DNA from 2 places in the Cupriavidus sp. 94F1 genome. Region 2 is predicted to be linked to the other one. Evidence: riboswitches for the same ligand, from Rfam matches in the RefSeq annotation. Region 2 holds a riboswitch; the other holds the start of a gene.
The links. A riboswitch is a leader RNA that binds a small molecule or an ion and turns the genes downstream of it on or off. The one in region 2 is predicted to bind glycine.
Positions count from the first base shown of each region.

Region 1: linked by a shared signal. The riboswitch ahead of AC3FJ6_RS23205 (D-amino acid dehydrogenase) and the one ahead of gcvT (glycine cleavage system aminomethyltransferase GcvT) in region 2 are both predicted to bind glycine.

Region 1 is NZ_JBYOJT010000012.1:91,215-106,578, forward strand. Features, by position in the region: gene AC3FJ6_RS23205 (D-amino acid dehydrogenase) at 141-1,409, opposite strand; glycine riboswitch at 1,573-1,671, opposite strand; gene AC3FJ6_RS23210 (M20 aminoacylase family protein) at 1,731-2,942, opposite strand; gene AC3FJ6_RS23215 (MFS transporter) at 2,996-4,324, opposite strand; gene AC3FJ6_RS23220 (LysR family transcriptional regulator) at 4,604-5,518, shown strand; gene AC3FJ6_RS23225 (type 1 glutamine amidotransferase domain-containing protein) at 5,554-6,234, opposite strand; gene AC3FJ6_RS23230 (cytochrome b/b6 domain-containing protein) at 6,340-6,900, opposite strand; gene AC3FJ6_RS23235 (PepSY domain-containing protein) at 6,903-7,169, opposite strand; gene AC3FJ6_RS23240 (LysR family transcriptional regulator) at 7,424-8,422, shown strand; gene AC3FJ6_RS23245 (DUF6630 family protein) at 8,439-8,945, opposite strand; gene AC3FJ6_RS23250 (ArsR/SmtB family transcription factor) at 8,977-9,666, opposite strand; gene AC3FJ6_RS23255 (H-NS family nucleoid-associated regulatory protein) at 10,402-10,524, opposite strand; gene AC3FJ6_RS23260 (helix-turn-helix domain-containing protein) at 10,779-11,069, opposite strand; gene AC3FJ6_RS23265 (hypothetical protein) at 12,256-12,603, shown strand; gene AC3FJ6_RS23270 (DUF2442 domain-containing protein) at 13,849-14,178, shown strand; gene AC3FJ6_RS23275 (hypothetical protein) at 14,175-14,351, opposite strand; gene AC3FJ6_RS23280 (hypothetical protein) at 14,274-14,429, shown strand; partial or broken gene AC3FJ6_RS23285 (HAD domain-containing protein) at 14,488-14,694, opposite strand; gene AC3FJ6_RS23290 (hypothetical protein) at 15,025-15,363, shown strand.
Region 2 is NZ_JBYOJT010000003.1:577,125-592,488, reverse strand. Features, by position in the region: gene AC3FJ6_RS10420 (RtcB family protein) at 1-586, opposite strand, end outside; gene AC3FJ6_RS10415 (hypothetical protein) at 768-1,103, shown strand; gene AC3FJ6_RS10410 (acyltransferase family protein) at 1,558-3,630, shown strand; tRNA gene AC3FJ6_RS10405 (tRNA-Arg) at 3,709-3,784, opposite strand; gene AC3FJ6_RS10400 (c-type cytochrome) at 4,106-4,999, shown strand; gene hemN (oxygen-independent coproporphyrinogen III oxidase) at 5,114-6,583, opposite strand; gene AC3FJ6_RS10390 (ABC transporter substrate-binding protein) at 6,829-7,998, shown strand; gene AC3FJ6_RS10385 (ATP-binding protein) at 8,020-9,318, opposite strand; gene AC3FJ6_RS10380 (response regulator) at 9,323-10,054, opposite strand; gene AC3FJ6_RS10375 (UvrD-helicase domain-containing protein) at 10,407-12,500, opposite strand; gene AC3FJ6_RS10370 (YMGG-like glycine zipper-containing protein) at 12,784-13,008, shown strand; glycine riboswitch at 13,102-13,189, shown strand; glycine riboswitch at 13,211-13,332, shown strand; gene gcvT (glycine cleavage system aminomethyltransferase GcvT) at 13,422-14,549, shown strand; gene gcvH (glycine cleavage system protein GcvH) at 14,662-15,042, shown strand; gene gcvP (aminomethyl-transferring glycine dehydrogenase) at 15,121-15,364, shown strand, end outside.

The DNA of each region.
Region 1 (15,364 bases), on a different contig from region 2:
GGCTTTCGCCGGGCTGGCCCTCTCCCCCGACCCCTCTCCCGCGAAGCGGGAGAGGGGAGAACACCAACGGCATATCGACGGCGGCGGTTTGCTCCCCTCTCCCGCACGGCGGGAGAGGGGCGGGGGAGAGGGCGGGCGTATCAAGCTGCCACGCCGCCCACGCCCTGGCCCACCGCAACGCGCGCGTCCTGCGTCGCGGCCTGCCGGACCACATCCCCCACCATCTCGGCCGTCACGGCCGATAGCGTCCAGCCCAGGTGTCCGTGCCCCGTGTTGTAGAACACGTTGGCGGCGTGGCCACGGCCTACGCGCGGCATCATGTTTGGCATCATCGGACGCAGGCCGGCCCAGGGCACCACGCTGCGCGTGCTGACGCCGGGGAAGCAGGCATGCACCCAGTCGACCAGCGGACGGATGCGGTCGGCGCGGATGTCGCGGTTGATGCCGTTGAACTCCGCCGTGCCGGCCACGCGGAAGCGGTCTGGGCCCAGGCGGCTGGTCACGAGCTTGGTTTCGTCGTCGAGCAGGCTGACCGTCGGCGCGCTGGCCTGGCTTTGCGCATCGTTCAGGTTCACCGTGATCGAATAGCCCTTCACCGGATAGATGTTGACGCGGTCGCCCAGCTGCCGGGCGAAGGCGCGGCTGGCCACGCCAGCGCACACCACCACGCCATCGAATTCGCGCGATGTGGGCAGGTTGTCTTCCGCCGACACCACGGTGGCGCGCCGCCCCGTGGTGGCCACCGCGCGCACATCCTGGTTGTACAGCGTGTGCACGCCCAGGCGCTGGATCGCCGCGGCCAGGCCGCTGGTGAACTTGTGGATGTCGCCCGTGGCGTCGCTCTCGGTGTAGTAGCCGCCGTAGTAGTCGCCGGCCAGCGTGGGCTCGATGTCGCGCATCTCGGCCGGCGTGACCGCGTGGCGCTCCAGCCCGCCTTCGGCCAGCAGCTTCGACACCCGGCCGGCATGCTCGAATCCCGCCTTGTTGCGATAGATATGCAGGATGCCGCGCCGCTTCAGGTCGAAGTCGATGCCTTCAGCGTCGGCCCAGGCGAACAGGTGCTGGCGCGCGGCGATGGCCAGGCGCGCGGTCTCGACCGTGTTGGCGCGGTAATGCGGAATCGACGCCATGAACTCGGCGAACCAGCTCAGCTTGTGCCAGGTGGGGCGCGGATTCACCAGCAGCGGCGCATCGGCGCGCAGCATCCATTTGAGGCCCTTGGCCAGCGTGGACCAGTGCGTCCAGACTTCGGCGTTCGAGGCCGACAACTGGCCGCCGTTGGCGAACGACGTTTCCATGGCCGCATAGCGATGTCGCTCGAACAGCGTGACGGAGAACCCGCGCCTGGCCAGCGCGTACGCGGTCGTGACGCCGGTAATACCGCCGCCGATCACTGCAATGGTTTTCATGTGGAAGGGTCTTTCAGGACGTCATGAGGTGGCAGTCCACGGCGCACCATGCGCTTCTCGCGGACGCCCCCTCTGTCCTTGACCTGAGAGATTCGCGAGCCGGGGCTCGCTTGCTCCTTCGGTACCGCCGGCCGACGTACAAGCCGGGGTTCTTCAGAGTTCCATGGCGATACCGGTCCTTTTGCCTGAGAGTTTCCGGGGCGGTTGCTCCTTCGGCGCCGTGCTGCCTGGCGGCAGCGACGGGCTCTCCCGATATCGCGGGGTACAACGGTGGCCACTATGCCATAGAAATTAAGGATTCGGCCATCAGGTTTGTTGCCGTCAGGCCGAAGGCACCAGAAAGCGTTGCGCCAGCCGCACCCAGGCCGCGGCGCCCAGCGGCAGCACCTGGTCGTTGAAGTCGTAGCCGGGGTTATGGACCATGCAGCCGCCGAATTCTCCTTCGCCGTTGCCCAGGATCAGGTAGCAGCCGGGCACCGCATCGAGCATCCAGGCGAAGTCCTCGCTGCCATTGAGGCCCTTGGGCGCCTGCGTCACCACGTGCTCGGCGCCCACCAGCTCCTGGCAGACCTCGGCAGCCAGTGCGGTAGGGCCGGCCGCGTTGACCATCGGCGGCGTCAGCTGGCGATAGTCGATCTGCGCCGTCACGCCGTGGGCCTGCGCGGTCAGGCTGACAATCTCGTGGATGCGGGCTTCCACCAGCGCGCGCGTTTCGGGCCGCGCCGCGCGCACATTGAGGCCGAGCTTGACCTCCTCCGGAATCACGTTGTGCGTGGCACCGGCGTGGATGAAGCCGACCGATACCACGGCGGTGTCGTCGGGCGCCACGCTGCGCGCCACCACCGTTTGCAGCGCGGTGATGATGGCGGCCGACGCGGCAATGGGGTCCTTCGAACGATGGGGCATCGCGCCATGGCCGCCGACGCCGCGGATCGTGACATCGGCCACGTCGGACGACAGGCTGACCGGCCCCTCCAGCACCCGAAACGAACCGGCCGGCACGCCGGGCATGTTGTGCAGCGCGAAGACCGCATCGCACGGAAAGCGCTCGAACAGGCCGTCTTCCATCATCGCGCGCGCGCCGCACAGGTTCTCTTCGTCGGGCTGGAAGATCAGGTTCAGCGTGCCGTCGAAGCTGCGCGACCTGGCCAGCGCGTGGGCGGCGGCCAGCAGGATGGCGGTATGGCCATCGTGCCCGCAGGCGTGCATGCGGCCGGGCGTCTTGCTGGCGTAGGGCAGGCCGGTGGCCTCGACGATCGGCAGGGCGTCCATGTCGGCCCGGATGCCCAGCCGTCGCGTGCCGTTGCCGAGCTTCAACTGGCCCACCACGCCGCTCTTGCCAATGCCGGTGTGCACGTCGTAGCCCCAGCTTTCCAGCAGCGTGGCCACCAGCCGGCTGGTGGCGCCAACCTCGAAGCCCAGTTCGGGCTGCGCATGGATCTGGCGGCGGATATTGACGAAGGTCTCGGTGTCGATGGCAGGCAACAGGTGCGGCAGCAGCTGAAACGGGGTCAGGGTCGGTTCTCGGGTCATGGTGAGGTCTCGGAAAGTCAGGCTCGCGGCGTCGCGACGGATATCGACAGGGATCAGTGTTCGCGTTTCTCGACGATGCGCAGCACGGCCACCAGGGCCAGCACGCCGCACGCCATCATGTAGAAGGCGGGGGCCATCGGGTTGCCAGTCTTCGCCAGCAGCCATGTGACGACGAACTGCGACGACCCGCCGAACACCGTCACGCCCACGCTGTAGATCACGGCCAGGCCCGTGGCGCGCACGCCGGCGGGCAGCATTTCCAGCAGCATCAGGAACAGCGGCGTGGTGCCCAGGTTGATGCTGGCGGTCAGCAGCGCGGACATGCCCAGTACCAGCGGCACGCTCGGGTAGTGGTTCATCAGCCAGAACGCGGGATAGACGGCCAGCAGGCTGAACAGCAGCGACCCGGCCACCAGCGGCTTGCGGCGGTCAAGGCGGTCCGCCAGCGTGCCCGCAATCAGCGACACCACGAGCAGCGTGACGCCCGTGACGCAGCCGGACAGGAACGACAGCGACGCCGGCATATGCAGCACGCGGATCATGTAGGTCGGCATGAAGAACACCACCAGGTACATCGTGGCCGTACCGGCGGTGCCGGCCAGGATGCCCAGCACCACCTTGCCGGCGTGACGGCGGAACAGTTCGCCGACCGGGCTCGGCGCATGCGCGTCGGCCTCGTGCGTCTCGTCGAGATTGGCGCGGATATAGAGACCTACCGGCGCGATCAGCAGCCCGAGCAGGAACGGCACGCGCCAGCCCCAGCTTTCCAGCGCGGCGGTGGGCAGCAAGGCATAGAGCGTGGCGCCCGTGGCCGCGCCCGCCAGCGCGGAAATGCCCTGGCTGCCGATCTGCCAGCTCACGCGCCAGCCGCGGCCCTTGACGTCGCCGCCTTCCATCAGCATCGCCGTGGAGGCGCCAATCTCGCCGCCCAGCGAAAAGCCCTGCAGCAGCCGGCCCGCCAGGATGGTCAGCGACCCGAACACGCCAGCGGTGGCGTAGGTAGGGGCCAGCGCGATGCACAGCGTGCCCAGCACCATCAGGCCGATGGTCAGCGTCATGGCGGCCTTGCGGCCATGACGGTCGGCATAGTTGCCGATCAGTACGCCGCCCAGCGGCCGCATGACAAAGCCGATGCCGAACGTGGCCACGGCCAGCAGCAGCGACCCGTACGGGCTATCCGACGGAAAGAAGAGCTTGCCGATCAGCAGCGAGAAGAAGCTGTAGACCGTGAAGTCGAACATTTCCAGCGCATTGCCGATGGAGCATGCGGCGATCAGCCGGAACTGGCTTTGCTTTGCCCTGGCCGGGGTGACGGAAGTGGCGGGGGCGGCGACGCTGGCAGCGGAGAGCGGCGTGCCGGCGGGCAAGGTGGCGTCGTTCATGTGGGGCTCCACGAACTGGGTTGCGGAAATCGTGGAGCCCTGGCGGGCATCCATCGCTCAGGTTGTACGTCCTTGGCGATGCAGTATTCCGGCAAACACGCCGCCCCGAAAATCATTTATTGTCATCGTGATAACGAAATGGCATCACCGGCACCATCACTGGCCACGTACCATCAGGACTAGTACCTACGCGGCGCATTCCGGTGTGCCATGCACGGCAATTGCGCAGGCGCGCACCATCGCAAGGCATCGGCGGCAAGCCGGTGGGGAGAAACCCTGATGAAGCTGCAACAACTGCGCGTGCTGCTGGCGGTGGCCCAGCACGGCAGCATCCACGAGGCTGCGCGTAGCCTGCATACCTCGCAGCCGGCGCTGTCGAAGGCCATTGCGGAGCTGGAGCGCGAACTGGGCGTGACGCTGATGTCGCGCTCGGTGCGGGGGGTGAGCCTGACGGCCTATGGGCTGGCGCTGGTACGGCGCGCCACGGTGGTGGAGCAGGAACTGCGGCACGCGCTGGAAGATATCGAGTCGATTCGCGGGCACGCCGAGGCGCAGCTGCATATCGGCTTTACCGCCGTGGCGTCGAGCGGCGCGCTGCCGGAGGCAATGGCCGCCTACCGGCAGAGTTATCCGAATGTGACGCTGCGCGCGCTGGAGTTACGTCCGCAGCAGATCCTGGAAGGGTTGCGCGAGGGGCGGCTCGATCTTGGCCTGATCTCGACCAACAGCGGCCCCGGTGGCGGCGGCATGCAGTGGGAGCCGCTGTTTTCGGTGGGCATGGGCCTGGCCGTGCGGCCCGGGCATCCGCTGCGCCGTGCGCGACGCCTGCGTGCGCTGCTCGATGCGGACTGGCTGACGCTCGACCCGCTGGACGATCCCGGCAGCCCCCTGGCAAGCCTGATGCGCCTGCACCGCCTGGACATGCCCAGGCGCATCGTGCAGAGCGCGTCGAACCTGCTGGGGCTGCAGCTGGCAACCAGGACCGACCTGATCAGCGTATGGTCGAACTACGTGTTCGACGGCACGGGGCCGCTGAAGCTGGACCCCGAGGCCCTGGTGCGCTTGCCGATTGCCGACGAGCTGCCCGACTTCCAGCTTTTTCTGGTCTATCGCTCCGAGGACCTGATGACGCACGCCTGCGCGCAATTCACGCGCGAGGTGCGGCATGCGGCCAAGCCGCGCCGCGCACGCTGAGTCAGGACGGGGCGCGCGGACGTGGCGGCCAAAGCCTACTTCTTCAGCAGTCTCAGCAGTTCGTGGGCGCCAGCTTCGGACGAAGCGGGGTTCTGGCCCGTGACCAGCTGACCATCGACCACGGCGTAGCTGCCCCAGTCATCGGTGCGCGAGAACTGCCCGCCGTTTGCCTTCAGTACGTCTTCCACCAGATACGGCACGACACTGGTCAGCTGCACGGCCTCTTCCTCGGTATTGGTGAAGCCCGTGACCTTGCGGCCCTTGACCAGCGGCTCGCCGTCGGCCCGCTTCACGTGGCGCAGCACCCCCGGTGCGTGGCACACCAGGGCCATGGGTTTGCCGGCGCGGTCGAAGGCTTCGATCAGCGCGATGGAGCGCTTGTCTTCGGTCAGGTCCCACAGCGGGCCGTGGCCGCCGGGATAGAAGACCGCGTCGAAGTCGTCGGCCTTGACCTGATCCAGCGTCAGCGTGGCTGCAAGCTGCTTCTGGGCGGCCGCGTCGCCCTGGAACCGGCGCGTGGCATCGGTCTTGAAGTCGGGTTCGTCGCTCTTGGGATCGATCGGCGGCTGGCCGCCCTTGGGTGTCGCCAGCGTGACGTCGACGCCGGCATCCTTGAACACGTAGTACGGTGCCGCGAATTCCTCGAGCCAGAAGCCGGTCTTCTTGCCCGTGTTGCCAAGCTGGTCATGCGAGGTGAGCACCATCAGGATCTTCATTGCCGTTCTCCGGGTTGGTTGGCGCCGCGGCCACGCACGCGCAGCGGCGTTGGCAACCATCGTAGGCAGCGCGCGGCAATTCCGAAAGCCCGACGTTTCCGGTTATCAGGGCGAGGGGTCGGCGTCGCGCTGCTTGCGTCCGGTAAGCATCGCGGCGATCAGGTTTTCGCGGCCCTTGAGGCTCATCGCGATGGCCGCCGCCACATGCAGCGCAATCAGGCCGAGCAGCGTATTCGACAGCCAGCGATGAATGTCGATGGGCCAGTCCTCGCCCCAGAACGGGTCGAGCCGCGACATCCAGCCTGTGACGGCCAGCGCCAGGATCAGCGCCCACATGGCCAGCATCGTCACGGCGCCCAGCGGGGTATGGCTGACGAAGCGCGGCGCGCGGCCGCGCATCAGTGCACGGCCATAGGCCAGTACGCCGGCGGGACGCGGCAACCAGGCCCGGAAGCGCGCATGCTCTGTGCCGACGAAGCCCCAGACGATGCGGAACAGCACCAGCCCGGCGGCCACGTAGCCCAGGATGCGGTGCAACGGGTCGCCGGAGTCGTCGATCAGGTCATAGCAGACGATGGCCGCCACGCTCCAGTGCGTGAAGCGGACGGCCACGTCCCAGACGCGAATCGTGTCGCGCGGATAAACGCGATCCGCCGGGGTGGCCATGCTTACTTCCCGATTTCCGATTTGACGACGTCCAGCGTCTTGGTATCGAAATAGATCTCGGCCTTCTTGCCGTCCTTCGTGGTGCCGTAGATTTCGTAGCAGTTGCCGTCGACCTTGAACTTCTTGATGTTGTAGCCCTGGGCCTCGATCTTGGCTTTCGCGTCGGCCTCGGGCATCCATTCGGACTTCGGATGCTTCTCGCATTTGGCGCCTGCGAACGCGGCAGTGGAAAACAGGCCGACAAAGGCTGCGGCGACGATCTTGTGCATGGCTCAACTCCTCGGACAAATAAGCCCATCTGGGCGGGGTGCAGGCATCGTAGAGCCTAATGAGATCGATTCTCAATATAGGTTTTCCCGATGCCCGTGGCCTGCCATCGCACACTCGCCGAAAATGTCACGTCGATGTCACGTTCTCGTAATATCCCTACATTGAACGTGGACTTCATCATTGTTCGTCTTGTGGGACAATCGCGGCCCATCGGGTAAGGGTTTTCCCGGTGCCGAGCTTCGAAAGGTTTCGCATGAAAACGATTGACTGGAAGGACTGGGAAATCTTCTGCCGCGTGGTGGAAGGGGGTGGCTTCACGCAAGGGGCCGAACTGGCCGAAGTTCCGAAGTCATCGGCAAGCGCCGCCGTGGCGCGGCTGGAAGGCCAGCTTGGCGTGCGACTGTTCGAGCGCACCACGCGCCGTGTACGCGTCACCCAGCGCGGCCAGCAGCTCTACGACCGCGTGGCGCCATTGTTCGGCGCGCTACGCGAGATCAGCGCCGAAGCGGCCTCGGTCAGCGCCGAAGTGAGCGGCTCGATCCGGATCGCCACGCCCTACGAGGTGGGTTCGCAGCATCTGTCGCCGACAGTGAACCGGTTGCTCAAGCAACACCCGTCGCTGCGCGTGCAACTGGACATGAACTGGGACCAGCCCGACCTCATCCGCCACGGCTACGACCTGGCCTTCGTGATGACCGATACGAGCCTGCATGACAGCTCGTTCGCCAGCAAGCGCGTGGTGCTGATCGAGCGCGCGTTCTACGCGGCGCCCTCGCTGATTCGCGAGCGCGGCCTGCCGCGCGCGCCGCAAGACCTGCAGGGCTGGCCGACCGTGGGCAACCTGGACGATTCGAACTGGGAATTCGTGCGCGATGGCGTGGAGACGTTTTCGCTGGATGTGGCACCGCGCATCTGCACGCACAACGCCGAGGTGCGGCTGAAGGCGGCGGTCGATGGCCTGGGCGTCACGCGCCTGTCGCCGCGCTTCGTCCACGAGCAACTGGTGCAGGGCCAGCTGGTGCGCGTGCTGCCCGGCTATTCGTCGTCGCCGCTCAAGGTGTATGTGCTGATGCCCGCGCGCAAGCTGATGCCGGCCAGCGTGCGCGCCTTCCTGAACGCGCTGGAAGAAACGCTGGGGGTGCCGGAGAACGCGCGCCGTCCCACTTCGCGCCTGGGAGCCACCTTGCTGCCGGACACCGCCGAGGCGCCGGACGGGGAAGACGCCGCGCCCACGATCCTGACGCTGGAGTGACCGGCCGGCGCGCGATTCAGTAAGGCTGGTCGCCGCTGCGCAGGTCGAAGCCGAGCGTGTCGGCAATCTCCAGCATTTCGTCGTCGTCCTCGCTGCGCGTGATCCAGCCTGCGTACGCGTCGCCGCCGGTATCCCAGTTCCACAGCGTGTAGCCGGCCACGCGCAGCTGGTCGGTGGCCAGCTCCATCAGCTCGGGCACGCTGGTGCCCTCCAGGAAATCCTCGTCCTCGGGGTCGTCGGTGCCCCAGTTGATCTCCAGGTCGATGCGCTCGCAAAGCTGGTTGAGACAGCCGATGAAGGATTCGACGTCCTTCCAGTCGACATGGAAGCCCGCTTCCCAGTCGATGATCTCCTTGATCTGGAAGAGCAGCATCTCGGCGTCGGCCTCGTCTTCCTCGGCGTCGTCCAGGGCTTCCTCGAACAGCGCCAGATGCCGCGTGGTCTGCTGGGTGTCTCCCAGATTGATCAGCGCAAACAGGCGGCTAACCGCGTCCTGCGCGTCGTCGTCCAGTTCTATTGCCATCTGTGGCTCCTTTGTGGTCCGGCTACGCCTGTCATGCGGCCACTTTCCCGATCTCGCGATGCCCCCGCGGCGTCACGCGCAATGCCCGTGACGCCTGGGTAGGCTCGATCCAGCCCTTCTCGAGCATGGTTTCCAGCAAGGCGGCACCCAGCGCGCCGCCCAGATGGGGCTTGCGCTCGCTCCAGTCGGGACAGGTGCAGGCGAACTGGCGGCGCTTGCGCCGCGTGGCGCCGAGGTCAATGCCCAACTGCGCCATGGCCTGCGTGCCGTCGCCGGTCAGGTCGATCCGCGTGCCGTCCACGGCCAGCCATCCCGCCTGCGACATTCGTTCGAACAGACCCACCGCAAGTTCCCCGGCCAGGTGGTCATAACAGGTGCGGGCCTGCCTGAGCGCCGGCGGCGTCCCGCGCGAAACGGGCACGGTCCGCATGCGTGGCGGCTGGCTGACCAGCGACGCCGTGGCCAGCGCCTCGATGGCCACGCCGATTTCCGGCGCGGCCAGACGGTAGTAGCGGTTGCGACCGCGCGATTCCACGGCCAGCAGGCCGCCATCGGACAGCCGTGCCAGATGGCCGCTGGTGGACGACGCCGACAGCCCGGCGATCAGCGCCAGCTCGCCCGCGGGCCGGGCACTGCCATCCATCAGCGCCCACAGCATCGCCGCGCGCCCGGGATCGGCAAGCAAGCCGGCCAGCTGGCTGATGCCTGGAGCGTATTCCATAGTTCATGCATGGGTGAAGGGACGGATGCAAGTATAGGCAATTCGTGGCGCAGCTGATCTCCGACAATTTTCGCCTTAAACGACATTTATCGTCTTAAATAACAATTATCGTCTTAAATATACAATTGCTGCCATAACAAATGTCTTCTTGAGGCCTAGGCTGTCGACAGCAAGGCCCAGCGCCGGGTCTGCCTGTAATTGGGGTACGGTGGCGCAGACGCCAAATTCCTGCTTCTCGCCCCGCCTTCATTGGTGAGTTACCGTCCGGCGAACGAAAGGATGGTTTTCCGACATGCAATCCACGACTGTAAAGTGCGATGGCGTGCGCTCCACAGTAGTCAATTCACAGCAGCCGCGCAGATCCGAAGGGCTGTCGGTGATCTACGGCCGACAGGCACCCGAGTAAGGAACTGCGATTGCTGTGTACTTTCGCCTTTAGACTACGCCCGAGAGGGTATCCAGTGGCCCGTGCGGATTCCAGGAATGAATCTGTTCGAGAATCCTCTGAAGGGGTGAAGGGGTGAAGGGCTGAAGGGGTTGTGCGCGCGGAATAAAGGTTGGGAGGGCGCTCCGGAAAAGACTGGGATAACGCCGGAAACCCAAGCTAGGACTGGCTTCCCAATCTTTAGGATCTCGTCCCTTGGACCGTCGGACGGCTTTGGGCTGACCTACGTTGCGCAGACATTGGCTGATCTTGTCGGGCAGAGGCTGCTCCCTCAGCGTCTACATTTTAGGTCAGATTTTTGGAGGCGTTAGAAGCCCACTACTCGGCAACGCTCCAGGTTTCCGGTCAGCCACTTTGGGCGTCTTCCCGCGCCCGCTCCAACTTTGACCCGTTTCCGGGTGAATGAAAAGCACGTGCGTCTTGAGTGAGTGTTTCGCTTTTCTAGACTGTTCACCGTGACATGGATAGCTGGTCGATCGTCGCTATCCAATAACTGCTTCAGATCTTCCGGTCCACGATCCACACTTCTCAGCAATCTGAGAATCTCCTCAATCGCAAGCGCTCGTTTGCGTTCAATCTCGTCTAGGACCTGCTCTCGGCGGCGTTTCAGCGCCGGATATTGGAGTCTCATTCGCATTGCCTCCCCACTGTTCGACTTGAAGAGCGGTCATTCCTTCCTTGACGTCCTTGGCTTGTGAGAGCCAGCGTGGGGCCGTTCGATGAACAGTTCCTGCAGCGACACCTCAAGAGCGACTGCAAGCAACACAAGGTTGTCGAGCGACACGTTTACGAGCATTCGTTCAACCTGGCTCACATATGTGCGATGAAGCTTGGCTTCATCCGCGAGCGCTTCTTGCGACCACTTTCGTTGAGCGCGTAGTGCTTTGATGTTGGCCGATAGGTTTGCGCGTGCCTGCTGTTGAAGCGCTTGAGTGTCGTGGTGAGTGTCGTGGGCCATATGGCCGAAAGCATCACCTTCCTCTGGGGTTAGAATCTACAGCCTATGAATCGACAGTTGTTGAATCTACAGAGTTTACATCTCATTCTTGTAAGCCTAAACTTGCTAAGTGGGACACTGCGTTGAGACAACGTGCGTCGCGGTCAAGGATCAATTTTCTGGGTTTCCTTGAGGTCAAGGGCTGCGCTACACGTATGCCTCGGTTGATCGGCTTAGTCGAGTGCCGCGGACGATGAGGCAGTGATCTCTAATTTTCTTGGAATGTCGTGGGGATCGGGATGTTGCGCGTCAGCGTTGAGCACTGGCCGGAAGGCAAAAAGGAGCGAAGCACTACTATAGCTTTCGCCGATATCAAGCGGACCCGAGCGGGAGATCTATCCGATTACGAGGTCGTTTTGTTTGAGGATGGGATGTGGCGGGGCGCGTTTGGGACAGTAGAGAACTATCCGCGTTGGTCCGCCAGCGTGTGGGATCTGGTTGCCCGGTCCCTAGCGAGCGCGTTGTCCGGCGCAGAAGAGTTGCCCAAGCGACCGACACCAGTTGTGGCGCCGACCCACCGATTTGAAGGCGTCAGCTTCGTCCATCTGCGAGAGATTCCGGAGCCGGCACGCAGGCATTTTGAGCGAAGCATCCAAGGCAAGGCGCGTCCTGTAATCAGCGGGTTATCGGACCCATACGCTTGTGCCTGGGACTGGTTTGACTTCATAAATGGATAACCTGTGGCGCGGATGGCGTCGGCGAGATTGCTGCCACAGGTGGAGGCGCGGCTGCCGATTATCGGGTCTATTTGAGGAAGGCCTCCTGCCCGACACGAGACAGGCGACATGCGACCCGTGGTGGTCGGCAAGCATCTGGGATCCGGTCGCCCGCTCTAATGTGCCGCGTTGTCGGGCGGCAAGGAACTGCCTCCGCGACCGGCCGTTCCAGATGTGCCGATCCTCCGGCCCAGTGCGTCCAGTATTCCCTATGTCCGCCTGCGGGAGATCCCGGAGCCGGCACGCACGTTCTTCGCCGACAACATCCGGTACTCCACGGTGCCGGGAATCTGCGAGGATCGCTTTCCGATGGGACTGCGCCTATGCGTGGAACTGGAAGGATCTCTTGAGTGGAGATCGCTAAGAAAACGAGGGCGACAGCAGTTGCGTCTCGATTGTCCAGCGTTCGATGCTACATAGGAGACGCAAGCATGCTTTGGGGTACCGGTTCTCTGGTCAGTAAGCCGACATTTCATCTGGGTGGCTGGAGCATCGTGCAGACAGATGCCGGTGGGGAACACTTGGTAGGCATCGATCTTGATACCGGTGCAGGGCAGGTCAGTAGCGCCATCATTCGGTTCGACGCCAGCACCATGCGGTGCCAAACGGCAAGTGGACGCATCTATGTCTTACATGAAACGTCCGGTCTCTCGGCCCGGGAAGCCTGGTATGTGTGGGAAGCCTGGTGTCAGGTCAACGGCGTCGAGAGTTGGACCGATGTCACCGCCCGCTATCCTCATGACGCCGCGTCGGCAGGGCGGCGTTCGGAAGCACCGTGACGCAAAGGAAACGCATGGTAAATGTCCAATCAACGACATTCGTGAGGCGCGTCACGTCTGGAGTGCGGATGATCGAAACGTTGACGCTTGGCTGCACCAGCGGGTGGGGACCCCGCTTATGATGCGTTGCGCGTCGATCTCTCCAGGGCGAAGTCGGCAGATCAACTTCGCGCATCAGTGGCAACGCGGCTCGCAGGATTGGCATCTAAGTCGACCCACGAGGACTGACGCGATAGCAAAACTGTGCATGCAGATTCTACCGCGACGCGCAACACGTTTGTCGCGGTGCACGGGCTGTCCCTCGGCAAGCACCGGATGTTCTGACACGAGGAGGAGCGATGGAAGCCCCAGCGATGAACATCGCCTCAGCGCGCAATCGTCGACGTGCTCGGCGGCGACACGCAAGGCGCCTGCGATTACGCGTCAATTACATTCTGCACGCAATTGCCGATGTGCGCGCCGACGTGATCGAAGTCTGGATTGCGGCAACGCGAGCAAATGGCGGGCGGCTGCCGGCAGGGTTAGTTCCAGACACGGCGTTGGCTGCCGTCGGGAGAGCGATCGTGTTGCCCTGGCGGCTTATCCCATCCGTGCCGATACGGGAAACCCGCCGAGTCACGCGCGCCATGAGTACGCAGGGTGCCATCGCACTCGGGAAAGAGATCGCTCAAAAAGAACTGGAAGTCCGAGACCATGCTCAGCAACTCGAGCACAAGGAGAGGGGGCTCCTACTAATGCTACGCGACGCGGAGCAGGGCCTCACTGATGCTCTTGAAGGCCGTGTGAGGTCTTTGGATGGGTTACGGGAGTCGATGAAGCGACGCTGACGGCTCGGTGAAGCGCTTGGCATCTGGACAATAAGCTGCGAACGATGTTGGAGATTTCTATGGAATCGCAGTGTGTTGACGGGGAAACCTCCCATACAGCGGGGAACACGACTCACTCGAGGGCGTTCGTCCTGTTGACGATCCTGTTCCTGGGTCAAGCGCAGATTGAGCAAGGAAAATTTACTGACATTGCCGACGTTTTCGCAGAACTCGATGAACTGGACCGGCAGGAAAGGAATTGTAGATGAAACCTGCAGAAAATTAACGCAGCAATGCATGGTGGCGAGTGTGCTGCAGGCGCCAGCATACCGGTCGACACCCACGTCGCAAAGAATGCCACTGGCGACCCGAGCATCATGGACGGAAATTTGCTGCCAGCAGGTCGCGGCGCACAATCGTTGTTAGGAGGAATGCGACCATGGCCACTCGTCGAAAGACCGCGCCGCTGGACACGGACGTCTATCAGGTTTGCGCGCAATCGTCACCCAAACTTAGCGCGTTGGCGCTTGAGCACGTCCGGTATTTCATCAGGGATGAGACACCGTGGTTGAAATTGTCGTTTGTGGATCAAAGTTTGCCGCCCGTGGTCATTGCAGTGTCGACGATTGCGGAACTCGCTGAGGCAAGCGTCAAGGATTTGCTCGCGCTGCAGCTGAGCCCGGCGGGCGACACCATCATTTCCGATTCGCTGGACGTCCATCTAAGCGTGGAGGGCCTGTTCCGAGATCTTACGTGCCCACGCGCCTAAAGCTTGCTCAGGGCGGTGGCCTTGTCGAGCCAGCGCCGAGTTCTTCGTTGGGCCAGCTCGTCGCTGAGGCCGAGTGACGAATCCAGCAGTACAAAGTGATCATCGTCATCGTCATCGCCATCAGCACTGTCACTGCAGGCGTGTTCGCCATAGATGGAATCATCGATGGCCAACCAACTCGCGAGCCGATGCTCGTGGGCGCATTATGGCGATCACAGTTCCATCTTGGATGGCGCCGAAGCGCGGTCTGACCGCCGCCATGGTATCCACAACACGTTGTGATAGCACAGGTGGCAGGTGCGCAATGACCACTTCGCGTGGAAGACTGTCCAACCAGGACGTGGTCGGGACAATCTCGACGTCTGGGTATGCGCTAAGGAGACCGGCAAGGATTGGCGCAAATCCGAAGGGCGAGCGTCCGGAATCCAGACTGATGCCGCCTTCCCGGTCGAGATAGGCACTACCAGCGTAAAGAGTACCGTCGAAATCAACAAATAGGGTAGGGCCGTGGCTCACAAAAGACTGTTGTCGTGGGACAGCCGCCGCCGGCGCTTCAGAAGGGGCGCCGATCGGCCAACACGATGGCCCGGGGCCGCAACATCTAAGCCATACTGTATGTCACGACCGACGCTCCCAGAGCGGTTGCGATATCAGCGTTTATCACAATACCTACGCGTGCGATGCTAAACGGTGGTGGAAAGTTTTGCTGCAACACGAGGATTGTGAGGTCAGGTTCAAGAGGGGACGGGAGGCGCGACCGAAAAATAAGCGTTCCGATTTGTTGCGGCGGGGAAAAGCTACGGGAGAATTGTCCTGCGCCGATTGGGCGCGTCTAAGGAACGTTTGATGATTGCACCAAAGACCGAAGCCAAACCATTGCCCCCGTTTGTCGTCCTTACCGTTGAGGTCAGAGGCGGCTCCCGATGCGAACTGAATTTCGTTGCAGCGTGTGTCGCGGAAAGGAAAGTGCTCGAATTGTCCGGCGTGGCCACATGGCGGGGCAAGGCAGACGATGATTGGCATTGTGTCATTGATCAGCAAAGCAGGACGAAGGTTGCTCAGGCAGCGAACCATGGCGCAGATCTACCGGCACTTATCCGTAGTTGCGAAGAGCAAATCGGCAACGTGATGTTGCATGAGGATCCGTTCCGCCCGGAATTGGTCAGGGGCATGTGCTATCGCTAGA
Region 2 (15,364 bases):
CCACGCCACGTGACCCGCTATGAAGCATGAACCAGACCGTGTCGCTTTCGTCGAGGCAGACTTCGATGAAGTGATTGCCGGTGCCGAGCGTTCCCAGATGGACATGGTTGTTCGTCCGCGCGAGCTTTGGGTACTTCTGGCAGATTCGCCCGAAGCCCGGCATCAGCGCCTTCCACATTACGTCCACGTGGTGGGGCGGACGATCCCCCCAGGCACCCGGATCCCGCCGTCCCGGCGCCCGGCCGTGCGGCACCGCGCGCTCGATGGCGCTGCGCAGCCGGTGCAATGAATCGGGCAGGTCCGCCGCCTTCAGCGTCGTGCGCGCAGCCATCATGCCGCAGCCAATATCGACCCCGACCGCCGCCGGGATAATGGCTCCCTGGGTAGGAATAACCGTCCCTATCGTCGATCCCTTACCCAGATGTACGTCCGGCATCACGGCCAGATGGCGGAACACGAAGGGCATGCGCGCCGTGTTCTGCAACTGCCGCCGGGCATCTTCCTCGACGGGCACGCCAACCGTCCACATCTTGACTGGCTTGCCGTTGGCCAGCGCCATCACCTGGTAGTCGGTCGTTTTACTCATCGTGGCTCCTGTCTCTGTCCCTTTTGCTGTCCCGGTCTCGATGCGCGGTGCATCGATTCCCCTGTTCATTGGGCCTGCCGCTTGCCGGGCCGTTCCGCATCCGGGCCTTCCGCCCAATATCCAGCGCCCCCGCCCTGGTGCTAGAACGGAAACTCGGCGCCGACAGATTGAAGGGGATGCCATGAAACGCCTGCCATTGATCCTTGCCCTCTGGACGGCCCTGCTCCTTGGCGGCTGCTATTACGGCTATCCGCCCGCGCCAGGGCCGGGACCGACCAGCTTCGACCGCTCGTTCTACGCGGCGGCCGACGCCATGCGCGATCAGGGTGTGGCGGTGCAGACGCAGGAACCGACCACCGGCAATATCACCGGCTACTACGGCAGCACCCCCGTGGCGGCCATGATCCGGCAGCAGTCGGATGGCAGCGTGCGCGTGGAATTCCAGGCGGCCGATTCCCGCGACCCCGGACTGGTCAACCGGATCACGCAAAGCTATCAGCGGCGGATGGGGCGGTAACGCGGCGCGGCGGCGTGGCGGGGCCTCGGAGGCGCGATTTTCCGAATCTTTATCCCTCCCCATGAGGGATTTTCTCGGCACATCGAGATTCTTATTATGTCGGGCTTGAAGATTGCCAGTCGTGGCTTCACCCGGGTACTCAAAGAAGTGCCCTGAGAAAATAGAACATGAAATTCGGTCATCCTGTCGCGGAATCCTCCTGCTTTTCCCTTCTGCACGCGCGGCATCACGGCGCCGGCAAATGCCCGGCTGCACGTGAAGGGGTCGCGCATCCTCATTCCAGCCACTGAAGACATGCAGATCCGGCCATCGCCGGACCTGCAATGCCCTTTGCACGCACGGTTTTACACGCGCCAAACGCACCGTTAAGTCAGTGAGGTGACTGACTTGAACAGGGCGTTGGCGTGCGGGCGGCTTCCCTTTGCACGGGTTGCTACCCCTACCCGGTAATCCAATGTCAGCCCAAGCATTATCAGATCAGCCGGCAAGCGTTGCCGGACAAAAGGCCTACGTCTGGGCGCTCGACTATCGGCCCGACATCGACGGAATGCGCGCACTGGCCATTCTGGCGGTGGTGGGCTTCCACGCCTTTCCAGACCTGATTCCAGGCGGCTTTGCCGGTGTGGACATCTTCTTCGTCATATCCGGGTACCTGATTACCCGGCACATTCTCAAGGACATCGAGGACGGCCGGTACAGCACCGCCCGGTTTTACGCCAAGCGCGTCAAGCGGATTTTTCCGGCCCTGATCTCGGTGCTGGCCGCATCCGCCGCGCTTGGATGGCTCATCCTGACCCCCGAGGAATATGAGTCGCTGGGGCGGCACATGATTTCCGGCGCGGGCTTCTTTGCCAATATCCAGAACTGGAAGGAAGCCGGCTATTTCGATCGCGCGGCGGACACAAAGCCGTTACTGCACCTGTGGTCGCTGGGCGTGGAGGAGCAGTTCTATATCGCATGGCCGCTGATCCTTGCGGCGCTGTCCCGCAAGCGCCGATGGCTCGGCAAAGGCATCGTCGTGTTGATCGTGCTGTCGTTCGCTTACAGCATGGCCACGGTATTCCGCGATATCACCGCCGATTTTTATTCCCCGGTCACGCGATTCTCGGAATTGGCCGTGGGCGCATGGCTGGGCCAGGTCACGCTGCACCGGCCCGCATTCGGCTCGGCACATCGGCGTTGCGCGGGCTGGATCGGCGCGGCGTTGATCCTTGCCGCTCTCGTCGGCCTGCGGCCGGCGTCGGCCTTTCCTGGCGCCTGGGCGCTGTTGCCGACGGTCGGCGCGGCTTTGCTGATCCTGGGCGGTACGAGGGCGCCGTTCAACCAGCGCATCCTGGCCGCGCCACCGCTGGTCTGGATCGGCCTGATCAGCTATCCGCTTTATCTCTGGCATTGGCCGCTGTTTGCCTTCGCGCGTATTCTGCGCGGCGAGACGCCCGCCGCCGAAGCGAGGCTGTGGGCCATCGCAGCCAGCGTTGTGCTGGCCTGGGCAACTTATCGGTTTATCGAGCGGCCCATCCGGGACCGCCGCGGCAGCGCCGCGAACTGGGCAATCGGCGGCTTGTGCCTGGCCATGGCCGCGGTCATCGCGGTGGGTGTGGCAATCAAGAAACGGGACGGCTTTCCAGGGCGTCTGGATGACCTGGTGAATGGCGACCTGAAAACGCTGACCTTCGGGTCCGAATTTGGACATTATCGACACGAATGCGGCGTCTCTGCCGAGCATGCAAGGCATTTGGCCTTCTGCCAGACAAGCGGGCAAGGCGCGCCGGCTTTCGCGGTGCTGGGCGATAGCAAGGCGCAGGCGCTTTATTTCGGCCTGGCGAATGAACTGGCGTCCGACGGAGCCGGCGTGCTGATGGGCTCCTTCGTCGCACCTGGCGCCGACAGTTCCGTGGCCGAAAACAAGAAGGCCGCCATACATGCCGCGCTGGAATCCGTCCTGGCGTCCCCGTCGATCAAGCTCGTCATCTGGGCGGTGGCGCTACGGCACACGCTCCCGGCGGATGAAAACGGCCATGTGCGTGGACATCCATCGATCGACACACCGCTATCGGCCTATGGCGAAGTCATCCGGAAGGCGCATGCCGCGGGCAAGCGGGTGATTTTCGTCATCGATAATCCCACCCTCCCGGACCCAACCAGCTGCGTGTCTGGTGGGCTGACGTCGAGCCCGCTGTTGAACCGAATATTCTGGCGACATCAGAATCCGCGTTGTTCCAGCAGCTACGCCGGGCATTTGGCGGGCACCGCGCCGTACCGGCATTTCGTGGCCGAGCTGGGGCGGCAAAATCCTGGTCTTTTCGTCTACGATCCCACGCCGTTGCTTTGCGATGTGCAAAAGGACCGCTGCAACATCATGCGGGAAGGAAATTTCCTCTACAGCTATTCGGACCACCTCTCGTATTACTCGAGTTCCATGATTGCCCGGGACATGGCGTCCGACATCCGTAAGGTGATCGGCGGCGCGGCCGCAATGCCGGACCGACAAGCGCATACCCCGGGACAGGAGCAACAGGCCATGTGACTGGAAACAGGCGGGAAGCAGTGGCCGGGCGCCGGTGATCGGCCGGCCATTGTGGCTTGCTGGAAGCGAGAAAATTCTTGGCGCGCCCGGCTGGGATCGAACCAGCAACCCCTGCCTTCGGAGGGCAGTACTCTATCCATTGAGCTACGGGCGCGATGTGAGCTGCAGTGACAACGGCGAGTGCCGTCGTCGGAAAGTCGCATAGGATACCCGACTTGTCCGTGGCCGTCCATGCGGGATGCGCCGGGGGCCGCCGAAACCGGGTTTTCACAGGTCTCTGAGCCGTCGCTTTTGGCCCCGGGGGCCCAGTCTTGGGTCTATAATCGGCAGCTATTTGCGTCGTACCAGAGACGTAGCGGGGCAGGAGACGCCCCGGACGCGAAGACCGACAGATTCATCCCCGAAGACAGGGCCAGACAAGCAAGCCGCCCCCACGTGCTGTGCAATAGGTTTCCCGCAAAATCGAGAGTTCTGTATGAGTGACGTCCATCAAAACGACCACCACGAGTCGCCAATCAAGACCCCTAAGCAGCTTGTCGCTGTTGTGATCGCCGCCTTTCTGGTGCCGATCATCGTCATCATCCTGCTGGTCAATTTTGTCGGACATGGCACCCGCGAGGGCGCCGGCTCCACCCAGAGCGTGGAGGCGGTGAACACCCGTATCGCGCCGATAGCGTCACTCGAAATCAAGGATCCCAATGCCCCGCGGGTCTTCAAGACGGGCGAGCAGGTCTACAAGGAAGTTTGCGCCGCGTGCCACGCCACGGGCGCGGCCGGTGCGCCGAAGTACGGCACGGCCGGCGACTGGACGGCCCGGATCGGCCAGGGCTTTGATGGGCTGATGAAGTCGGTGCTGAATGGCAAGGGCGCGATGCCCGCCCGCGCCGGCACGTCGCCGGACGACCTCAGCGATTACGAACTGGCCCGCGCCGTGGTCTACATGGCCGATGCCGGCGGTGCCAAGTTCCCCGAGCCGGCTGCTCCGGCCCAGGGTGCCACCGCCCAGGCTGCGGCCTCGGCGCCGGAGGCGGCTGCAGCACCGGCCGCCGCGGCGCCCGCACCTGCGGCAGCCCCTGCTCCGGCAGCCGCAGCACCGGCTGCACCCGCCGCTGCCCCGGCTGCGGCGTCGGCCGACACGGGCAAGAAGGTCTACGAACAGGTTTGCGCCGCCTGCCACGCTGCCGGCGTGGCCGGTGCGCCGAAGTTCGGCGACAAGGCTGCCTGGGCGCCGCGCCTCAAGGAAGGCATGGACGTGGTTCACAACTACGCGCTCAAGGGCAAGGGTGTGATGCCGCCCAAGGGTGGCTACGCCGGTCCGGATGCGGACGTGATTGCCGCATCCGATTACATGGCCAACGCAGCCAAATAAGCTTCCAGCCCGCTCCAGACCTGGTCCGACAGGTCCGACCGACGGGGCCTGCGCCCAGCAAAAAAGCCCGCGAATCTATCGCGGGCTTTTTCGTTTCTGGCGTTGCCGCCGCGGCTAGACCACGCGCGAATAGCGCACCAGCGGAATCGCCTGGGCATCGTTGGCGGCGCTGGGCGCCGGTTGCGGGCGGGCGGCGTCGTCGCGCAGGTAGCGGTCGAATACCATGGCCACGCGGCGTACCAGCAGGCGTCCCAGTTCGGTAATGTCGATGCGGGCCGGCGTGCGGCGTACCAGGTGGTCCTCCGCCAGCCTGTCCAGGTCGGCCAGCTCGGCGGCGAAGGTGGTGGCGAAGTCGATGCCGTAGGTCTTTTCCACCTCGGCAATGTCCAGCGTGCCGTTGCACATCAGCGCGCCGATGATGGCCTTGCGCAGATGATCGTCGGCGGACATCTCGAAACCGCGCACCACGGGCAGGCGCCAGGCATCGATCGCGGCGTAGTAGTCGTCCGTGGTGCGGGCGTTCTGCACATAGTGTCCGGCCACGGCGCCGATGGCCGAGACGCCAAGGCCGATCTGGTCGTAGCCGGCGTGCGTGGCATAGCCCTGGAAATTGCGTTGCAGCCGGCCTTCGCGCTGGGCGATCGCCAGGTCGTCGTCGGGCAGCGCAAAGTGATCCATGCCGATATAGACGTAGCCGGCGGCGGTCAGCCGTTCGATCGTCGACACCAGGATGTCGAGCTTCTCGGCCGCTGGCGGCAGTGTTGCGGCATCGATACGGCGTTGCGGCTTGAACACGTGCGGCAGGTGGGCGTAGCTGTACACCGACAGCCGGTTGGGCCGCAGCGCCAGCACCTTTTCAATGGTCTTGCCAAAGCGCGCGGTGGTCTGGTGCGGCAGGCCGTAGATCAGGTCCACGCTGATCGACTGGAATCCCAGGCGCCGCGCCGCCCGCACCACGGCGCGCGTGTCTTCGTACGACTGCACCCGGTGCACGGCTTCCTGCACCTCTTGGTCGAAATCCTGCACGCCCAGGCTGATACGGTTGAAGCCGAGCTCGGCCAGCAGGTCCATGCGTTCGTCGGTGACGCGGCGCGGATCGATCTCGATCGAATGTTCGCCCTCGGGCAGCAGCACGAAATGCTCCTGCAGCGCCGCCATGACCCGGCGCATTTCAGCGGGGTCGAGGAAGGTCGGCGTGCCGCCGCCCCAGTGCGACTGCATCACGGCGCGTCGCTCGCCCAGGCGCCCGGCGACCATCGCCATTTCGCGCGACAGGTAGTCGACATACTGCGCGCTGCGGCTGTGATCCTTGGTGATGATCTTGTTGCAGCCGCAGTAGTAGCAGATGTTTTCGCAGAACGGGATATGGAGATACAGCGACAGCGGGGCCGGCGAATCGGCGCGGCACGCCTGCAGCGCCGTCTGGTAGCCGGCGTCGCCCACTTCCTGGTGGAAGCGGTCGGCGGTGGGGTAGGAGGTATAGCGGGGGCCGTTGCCGTCGATGCGGCCTGCCAGGCTGCGGAAATCGGCAAGCGCGCGGCGGTCGAAAGCCGTGCCGGCGGCGTCTGGAATGGGGGCGGACATGCGGAGACTCGATTTGTGGGCGGAATGACAATCGATGCTATGCCTCGCCCGGTGCATCAACCTTGATGCGCATCAAGATCATGGCGACCTACACCTGCCAGCCCCGCCAACGGGGGGCCTCATGTCGGGCAAAAGTCACGGAAGCGTCATGAACGGCCGATAGTCTCTGGCCCGGCTCGCCAAGTATCAAGTCCAGCCCGCACTCGCTTTCCGCAGCACATCCTGTCCATCCGACTCTCACTGCCATGCGCCCAGCCTTGCCGCAATCGCCCCCCGCGTGTCCGCCCGCTTCGACAGGCCGCCGCCGCGCATTGCAGAGGCTCGGCGCCCTGACGTCCGCCGCCGTGCTGCCCGCGATGGCGCAGCCGGCTGGCCAGGTTCTGCGCCGCCAGCTTGTGGTGGGCCACCTGGTGGATCGCGTGGGGCCGCAGGCCGACCAGGCGCGGGACTATCTGGCCGGCGCCAAGGTGATGTTTGATGCCTTCAATGCGTCGCCGGCCGGCAACGCCGGCCTGCGCATCGTTCACGTGGTGCGCGATGCGGACGCCTCGAACCCGCGCGCCGCCGCACAGGCCGTGGCCCTGGCCGACAACGAACGTGCCGAGGTGCTGTTCGGGCCTGGCGACAGCCTGCTGCCCACGCTGGCGGGCTCGGCCGACCTGACGCGGCGCGGGGTGCAGATCGTCGCGCCGCTGTCGGGGCTGGCGCTGAGCGCCGACAACGTGTGGTTCACGCGCGCCGACTATCAGGCCGAACTCGATGCCGCCGTGCATCAGCTGCGCAGCTACGGGCTGACCGGCATCGCGCTGGCGGTGTCGCCCGACTTCGCGGCCGGCACGCTCGGCGTCGGCACCCCATGGCTGGCGCGCCTGGAAAAGGACATCTCGACGCGCGCCGTGGCGCTGACTGGCAATTTCGACGACAGCGCACGGCGCATTGCCGCGGCCCGGCCGGGCGCAGTGATCGTCGCGGGCGACACGCTGGCCTATGGCAGCCTGGGCCGCGCACTGGCGGCGCAAAACTGGTACGGGTTTCTGGTAGGCCTTTCGGCGGTCAGTCCGTCGGCGGCGCGCGAGATCCTGGGCGCCGGCTACGCGGGCGGCATGGTCGTGACGCAGATTGCACCGGGGCCGCAGGAATCGACGCTGCGCGTCGTCAAGGAGCACGTGGCCCGCATGAAGCAGTACCTGGACGAGCCGCCCTCGCCTGCCACGCTGGCCGGCTATATTGGTGCGGCCTGGCTGGTGCGCGCGGCCACCGGCATGAAGGCGTCGGGTACGGCGGAACTGCGGCGCGCGCTGCAGGCCCGCATCGACGTCGGGGACTTCACGCTGGACTTCACGCGTGGCCTGCGCGGGTCGCAGTACGTGCAGCTGGCGGCGATCGGCAAGAGCGGCCTGCCGCAGCGCGCCTGAGCTGGGGCTGGATCGCTTCGATCAGGCGCGCGGCAGTGTGATGCTGACGCGCAGCCCTCCCTCCGCCCGGTTGGCAAGCTTCAGTTCGCCACCGTGGCGCGCCACGATATCGGCGGCGATCGACAGGCCCATGCCCACGCCGCCGGTGGCGCGGCTGCGCGACGACTCCAACCGATAGAACGGCTCCAGCACACGCTGCAGTTCGGCCGGCGGAATGCCGGGACCGTTGTCGCAGACATCGATCGAGACGCGCTCGGGGCTGTCGGTGAGGATGATGTGCGCGGCGCCGCCATAGCGGTGGGCGTTTTCCACCAGATTCACCACGGCGCGCCGCAGTTCGGCCGGATAGGCCAGCAGCGGCGCCGCTTCGCCAGACAGGCGCACGTCCTGCCCGATTTCCTGGGCGTCGTCGACCACCGCCTGCAGCAGCGCCACCATGTCCACCCGCTGGCGCGGGCCGGTGCCGTCGTCGCGTTCGCGCAGGTAATACAGTGTGGCGTCAATCAGGCCATTCATCTCGGCCAGGTCCTGACGCAGGCGATAGCGCACGTCGTTGTCCTCGATGCGCTCGATACGCAGGCTCATGCGCGTCAGCGGCGTGCGCAGGTCATGCGACACCGCCGCCAGGAAGCGCGACTGCTGCGCCAGCTGGGTGCGGATGCGCTGCTGCATCAGGTTCAGCGCGTGCGTGGCGTCGCGCGCTTCGGCGGGGCCGGTGTCTTCGTCCAGCGGCGGTGCATGGACGTCCTGCGCCAGACGGTTGGCGCCGCTGGCCAGTTGCTGCACCGGCCGCGCCAGCAGGCGGGCGCCCACCCACGAAGCGATCAGGATGGCCGCAAGCTGGAAGATCAGGCCCAGGTGCGGCGGCCAGATGCCACGGATATGAAATCCCTTCGGCGGCCCGGGGGGACGGTCGAATGGCCGGCGTTCGCCGAACGCTTCGGGGCGCAGCGGCGGGCCATCGAAATCGAACGGTTCATTGCCGCGCATGCCGGCCGGCGCGCCAGGCGGCCGGTCGGGCATGAAAACCCCTTCGAGCGGATGCGCGGGCGTGCCGCTGGGCACCAGTTGGCCCGCCGCCTCGGCGTCGGACGCGGCGCGGCGCATGCGCTCCATGTAGCGTTCGGAACCCGGGCGCGGAAACACGCTCTCGATCACGGTCACGCCCAGCACATGCACGGCCAGCATGATCGCGGTCATCACGAAGAACAACCGCATGAACATGGAATTGAACCGGCGGCGTCTGGCCGGCCCGGCGGCGCGCGGTTCGGCGCGTATCGCCGAAGCACCGCCGCTGGTCGGCGGAATCGCAGCAGCCATGCCTTCAGTGCTCCACGTTGCCGGTGAACACGTATCCTTCGCCACGCACGGTGCGGATCAGCGACGAGTCGCGCGGGTCGTCGCGCAGTTTCTGGCGCAGCCGCGATACCAGCAGGTCGATGCTGCGGTCGAAGACGTCCAGGTCACGGCCGCGCGCATTGTTGATCAGCATCTCGCGGTCGAGCACGCGGTTCGGATTCTCGATGAACGTCAGCAGCAGGCGGAATTCGGCGTTGGACAGCGGCACCACGGTGTCTTCCACATCGACCAGCTGGCGCAGCGTGGCATTCAGGCGCCAGCAGCCGAAGCGCATCTCGTGCCCGCCCGGGGCAGGCGTCGGGCGGCGTACGTCGCCACGGCTGCGGCGCAGCACCGTGTGGATCCGCGCCACCAGCTCGCGCATCTCGAACGGCTTGGTCACGTAGTCGTCGGCCCCGACTTCCAGCCCCACCACGCGGTCGGCCAGTTCGGCACGCGCGGTCAGCATGATCACGGGCAGGTTGCTCTGCTCGCGGATCTCGCGGCACAGCGTCAGGCCGTTTTCACCCGGCAGCGACAGGTCCAGGATCACCAGGTCGTAGTCCTGCCGGCCCATCGCCGTGCGCATCGCCGCGCCGCCTTGCGCGCCCTCGGCCTCCATGCCGAACGTGGCCAGATATTCGGCCAGCATGGCGCGGATCTGGGGGTCGTCATCGACGATCAGCAGACGAATGGGCAGGTTGGGCGACAGGTCCATGGGGAAAAGTGAGGAATACGCGGGACATCCGATCGGCCAATGTACCAGCCGGGAGATCACAGGCGATGCCCGCTTTGTATCAATTTTGATACGTGCCGCGCACGACACTTAGGGCCGCGATGCGGGGGCCGGGCGGTGGTGGCGCAGCGCGTACGGGCCGGGGGAAAAATACGCCCCCGGTGCTGCCGCATCCGGGAGCGTTCAACAGGGAAGAAGCCGGGCTCGCATGCGCCCAGCCACACCGCAGCCGAAGGGCGGGCGCGGTGCGTCGCAGGAACGTCCGAGAGACGTTTCCACGCGCCGCCAATCGTAGTGAGCCCGACCCCGGCAGTCTTGTCGGCCTTGTATCAAGTCAGGCCGCGACGGGCTTGTTGAGCAGCGCCTTCAGGCCGGCGAGCCGGTCCTTCGGACTCATCGCCGGCGTGGTGTCCTGCGGTGCGGGGGCTTCCTCCAGCTTCATCTCGGCGATAAAGCGCGACGGCTCGACCGAATAGGTTTCGCGCGCCCGCTTGCGCTTCTTGCACCAGCTGATCTGCAGGGTGCGCTGCGCGCGCGTGATGCCCACATACATCAGCCGCCGCTCTTCCTCGATCTTCTCGTCGTCCAGGTCTTCGTCCTCGCGTGTGTGGGGCAGGATGCCCTCCTCCACGCCCACCAGGAACACGTGCGGATATTCCAGGCCTTTCGACGCGTGCAGGGTCGACAGCCGCACCGCGTCGGGATCTTCTTCGCGGCCTTCGAGCATGCTCATCAGCGCCACGGTCTGGGTCAGTTCGAGCAGGTTCTTGCCTTCGTCGCCGAAGCCGTCGGCCGTGTCGGCGCCCGTGGCCTCGGCCCCGGCTTCGCCTTCGGCCTCCGGACGCGTGCCCTTGCGCTTGAGCCAGTCCAGGAATTCCAGCGTATTGGTCCAGCGCGACTGCGCCTGCCGTTCGTCGAAGGTATCGTACAGATAGGCCTCGTAGTGGATACCTTCCATCAGGTCGTCCAGCACCACGGTGGCCGGGTCGCGGGCCGCGCGGTCGGCCAGGCGCACCATGGATTCGCAGAACGTGCGCAGCGGCTCCAGCTGGCGCGGCTGCAGCCTGGCCTCGATGCCGCCCATCATCGCCGCCTCGAACAGCGACACCTTGGCCTGGCCCGCAAACGTGCCCAGCACCTCGAGCGTGGTGTTGCCCACCCCACGGCGCGGCGTGGTAATGGCGCGAATGAACGCGGGGTCATCGTCCGGATTGGCAATCAGCCGCAGGTAGGCGCAGATGTCCTTGATCTCGGCTTTGTCGAAGAAGCTCTGGCCGCCCGACAGCACGTACGGAATGCGCTCGCGCCGCAGGATCTGCTCGAACAGGCGCGCCTGGTGGTTGCCGCGATACAGGATGGCGTAATCGCGAAACTGCGCGCGGCGCTCGAACTTGTGCGCGGACAGGCGGAACACCACCGACTCGGCCTCGTGCTCCTCGTCGTTCATCGGGTGGACGGCGATCGGATCGCCCATGCCGTGTTCCGACCACAGTTTCTTGTCGAACAGCTTCGGGTTGTTGGCGATGACCGCGTTGGCCGCTTCCAGGATGCGCACGGTCGAGCGGTAGTTCTGCTCCAGCTTGACCACCTTCAGGTCCGGAAAATCGGTCTGCAGCAGCCGCAGGTTGTCCAGCGTGGCGCCACGCCAGCCATAGATGGCCTGGTCGTCGTCGCCCACCGCCGTGAACGCCGGCGCGCGCAGGTGCGAGCCGCCGGCCAGCAGCTTCAGCAGCTGGTACTGGCACGCGTTGGTGTCCTGGTATTCGTCGACCAGGAAATAGCGCAGCCGGTTCTGCCACTTCAAACGCACGGCCTCGTCGCGCGCGAACAGTTCGGCGGGCAGGCGGATCAGGTCGTCGAAGTCCACCGCCTGGTACGCGTTCAGAGTGGCCACGTAGTTGCGATAGACCATCGCGGCCTGGTGCTCGTCGGCATTGGCCGCCTGCGCAAGCGCGGTCTCGGGGTCGACCATGCCGTTCTTCCACAGCGAGATGGTGCTCTGCACGCTGCGGATCAGCTTCTTGTCGGTGGTGCTCAGCTGCTCCTGGACCAGCCCGAAGCAGTCGTCCGAATCCATGATCGAAAATTGCGGCTTCAACCCGACATGCTCGGCTTCCATGCGCAAGATTTGCACGCCAAGCGAGTGAAACGTACAAACCGTCAGCTGCTTGAGTGGAATGCGCTTCCCTTCGCGCGTGGTCTTGCCTTCCATCAGCTTGCCGATGCGTTCCTGCATCTCTTTCGCCGCCTTGTTGGTGAACGTGACGGCGGCAATGTGACGCGGCTCGAACCCCTTGTCCTCGATCAGGTGGGCGATTTTCTGCGTGATCACGCGGGTCTTGCCCGATCCTGCGCCCGCCAGCACAAGGCAGGGGCCGTCCAGGTAGCGCACCGCTTCGGATTGCGCGGCATTGAGTCCGTGAGTCATGAGGCTGGGGAACGTGGCAGGCGGAATGGCTCATGGCGCACCTGGAGGGATGGCGCGCCGAAGGCGTCGATGTTAACACGCGCCGCAGGCGCGCACTGGCGTGTCGGGCGGCGTCCGACAAGAGGCGTTTCAGGCTGGTAACAATCGTAAAGCGGCGGATCCCGGGGCATGGAGCTTGCCTCTTATCTCACAGGACCGCACGGGTCTTGCGCGTGGCGCGACCGGTCCGGGACATATCAACAAATCGGAAACGATGATCTCGATGACAACAAAGGAGCCAATCATGAAGACGCTTCGCACCCTTTCGAAAGTTGCCCTGATCGGCGTGACGCTGGTGGGCTTTGCGGGCTGCGCGGACATGACCCCGAAGCAGCGTAATACCGCCATTGGCGCGGGCGCCGGTGCGCTCGGCGGTGCGGTCCTGACCGACGGCAGCGCGTTGGGTACGCTGGGCGGCGCGGCCGTGGGCGGCGTGGTCGGTAATGTGGTGACGAAGGACCGTCGCTAACCGGCCCGCCGTCGTTTCCAATCCCGGGGGCGGGGCCGCCGGCCGGCGTCAGGCACGCGTTTGACAAAGGCTGACCGGTCCCGTACATTCTCGCGCATCCGGCCGGGAGAGCGCGCATCGATTGCGCCGCCGAAGGGGAACCACCCGCAAACTCTCAGGCACCATGGACCGACCGGATCGGCATGCAACATGCACACGATGCATGCCGCACTCTGGAGAGCGACATCCGCCACTGCCCTGACGCCGTGGTGAGCATGTCCACCGAAGGGGCGCACGAAGTTCCGGCTTCGTAATCTCTCAGGTATCGAGGACAGAGGGGTCATCCGCCGCAGCGGATTGGATGCACATTGGTGCGCCCGATCGTTGCGGCGGATGACCCTTTTTTCGTTTTCGAACCGCCCCCGAGGATATCCATGACGCTCCAGGCCACGCCCCTCAACGCTATCCACCGCGCCCTCGGCGCCCGCATGGTCGACTTTGGCGGCTGGGACATGCCGGTCAACTACGGTTCGCAGATCGAGGAACACAATGCCGTGCGTGCCGATGCCGGCATGTTCGACGTGTCGCACATGTGCGTGGTCGACCTGCACGGGGCGGGCACACGCGCCTTCCTGCGCGGCCTGCTGGCCAACAACGTCGACAAGCTGCAGACGCCGGGCAAGGCGCTGTATTCGTGCATGCTCGACGAAAAAGGCGGCGTCATCGACGACCTGATCGTCTACTTCTTTGCCGAGGACCACTTCCGCCTGGTGGTGAACGCCAGCACGGCCCTTGGCGATATCGAATGGATCCAGTCGCGCAATGCGGCCACTGGCAGCGGCGTGACGATCACACCGCGCCGCGGCGATGTGGCACCGGCGGCCACCGGCAAGCTGGCCATCGTGGCCGTGCAGGGCCCCAACGCCCGCGCCAAGGTCTACCAGGCCTTTCCCTCCACCCAGCCGGCCGACGCGCTCAAGCCGTTCAACGCGCTGGTCGTGCAAGACCCGGAAATGGGCGAACTGATGGTCGCCCGCACCGGATACACGGGCGAAGACGGCTTCGAGCTGGTGGTACCGGCCGAGAACGTCGCCGGCATCTGGGAAAAGCTGATCGCCGCGGGCGTACGTCCGGCCGGCCTGGGCGCGCGCGACACGCTGCGCCTGGAAGCCGGCATGAACCTGTACGGCCAGGACATGGATATCAATACGTCGCCACTGGACGCCGGCCTGGCCTGGACGGTCGACCTGCAGAGCGAGCGCGACTTCATCGGCAAGCAGGCCCTGGTGGCAGGCGGCCAGAAACAGACGTTCGCGGGCCTGATCCTGCGCGACAAGGGCGGCGTGCTGCGTGCGCACCAGAAGGTCATCACGGCGGCAGGCGCCGGCGAAATCACCAGCGGCACGTTCAGCCCCAGCCTGCAGCAGTCGATCGCGTTCGCCCGCCTGCCGAAGGGCGTGGCGCCTGGCACCGACGTCCAGGTCGAGATTCGTGACCGCAAACTGACCGCGACTGTGGTTAAACTGCCGTTTGTGCGTAATGGCAAGGCACTCGTGAGCTGAGGCATCGCCCGGCTTCACATCAAACGGTCGCCCTTCCGCCCGTCCGATCGAGCCCAACCTGCTGCGGACCGGGTGAATGAAACAAGAAACAAACTGTATCCCGGAGAACCTCATGAACTTCCCCGCTGACCTGAAGTACACCGAGTCGCACGAATGGGTGCGCGTCGAAGCCGACGGCACGCTGACGATCGGCATTACCGACCACGCCCAGGACGCCTTGGGCGACATCGTCTTCCTGGAACTGCCCGAAGTGGGCAAGTCGGTGGGTGCCGGCGACGCCCTGGCCGTGGTGGAGTCCGTGAAGGCAGCTTCCGACATCTACGCCCCGGTGGCTGGCGAAGTGATCGCCGTCAACGACGCCGCTTCGGCAGCGCCCGAGTCGGTCAACGCCAACGCCTTTGACGCCTGGCTGTTCAAGCTGAAGCCGGCCAACGCCGACGACGTGAACGGCCTGATGAACGTCGACGCCTACAAGGCCAGCGTCGGCGCCTGATCGCGCTGACTGTTTGATGCCGCGCGCGGCGGACAGGCCGACCACCTGCCCGCCGCCCGCTCCCCGAGATTCCTTGCCATGAACGCCCCGCTTCCCATGAATGCCGCCGCCCAAGGTACACGGCCCACGCTGGCCGAACTGGAGGCGCGAGACGCCTTCGCCGCCCGCCACATCGGCCCCGACAGCGCCGAACAGCAACACATGCTCAAGGTGCTTGGCTTCGACAGCCGCGCCGCGCTGATCGACGCCGTGGTGCCCGCCGCCATCCGCCGCCGCGACGGCATGTCGCTGGGCGAGTTCACCGCCCCGCTGACCGAGGAAG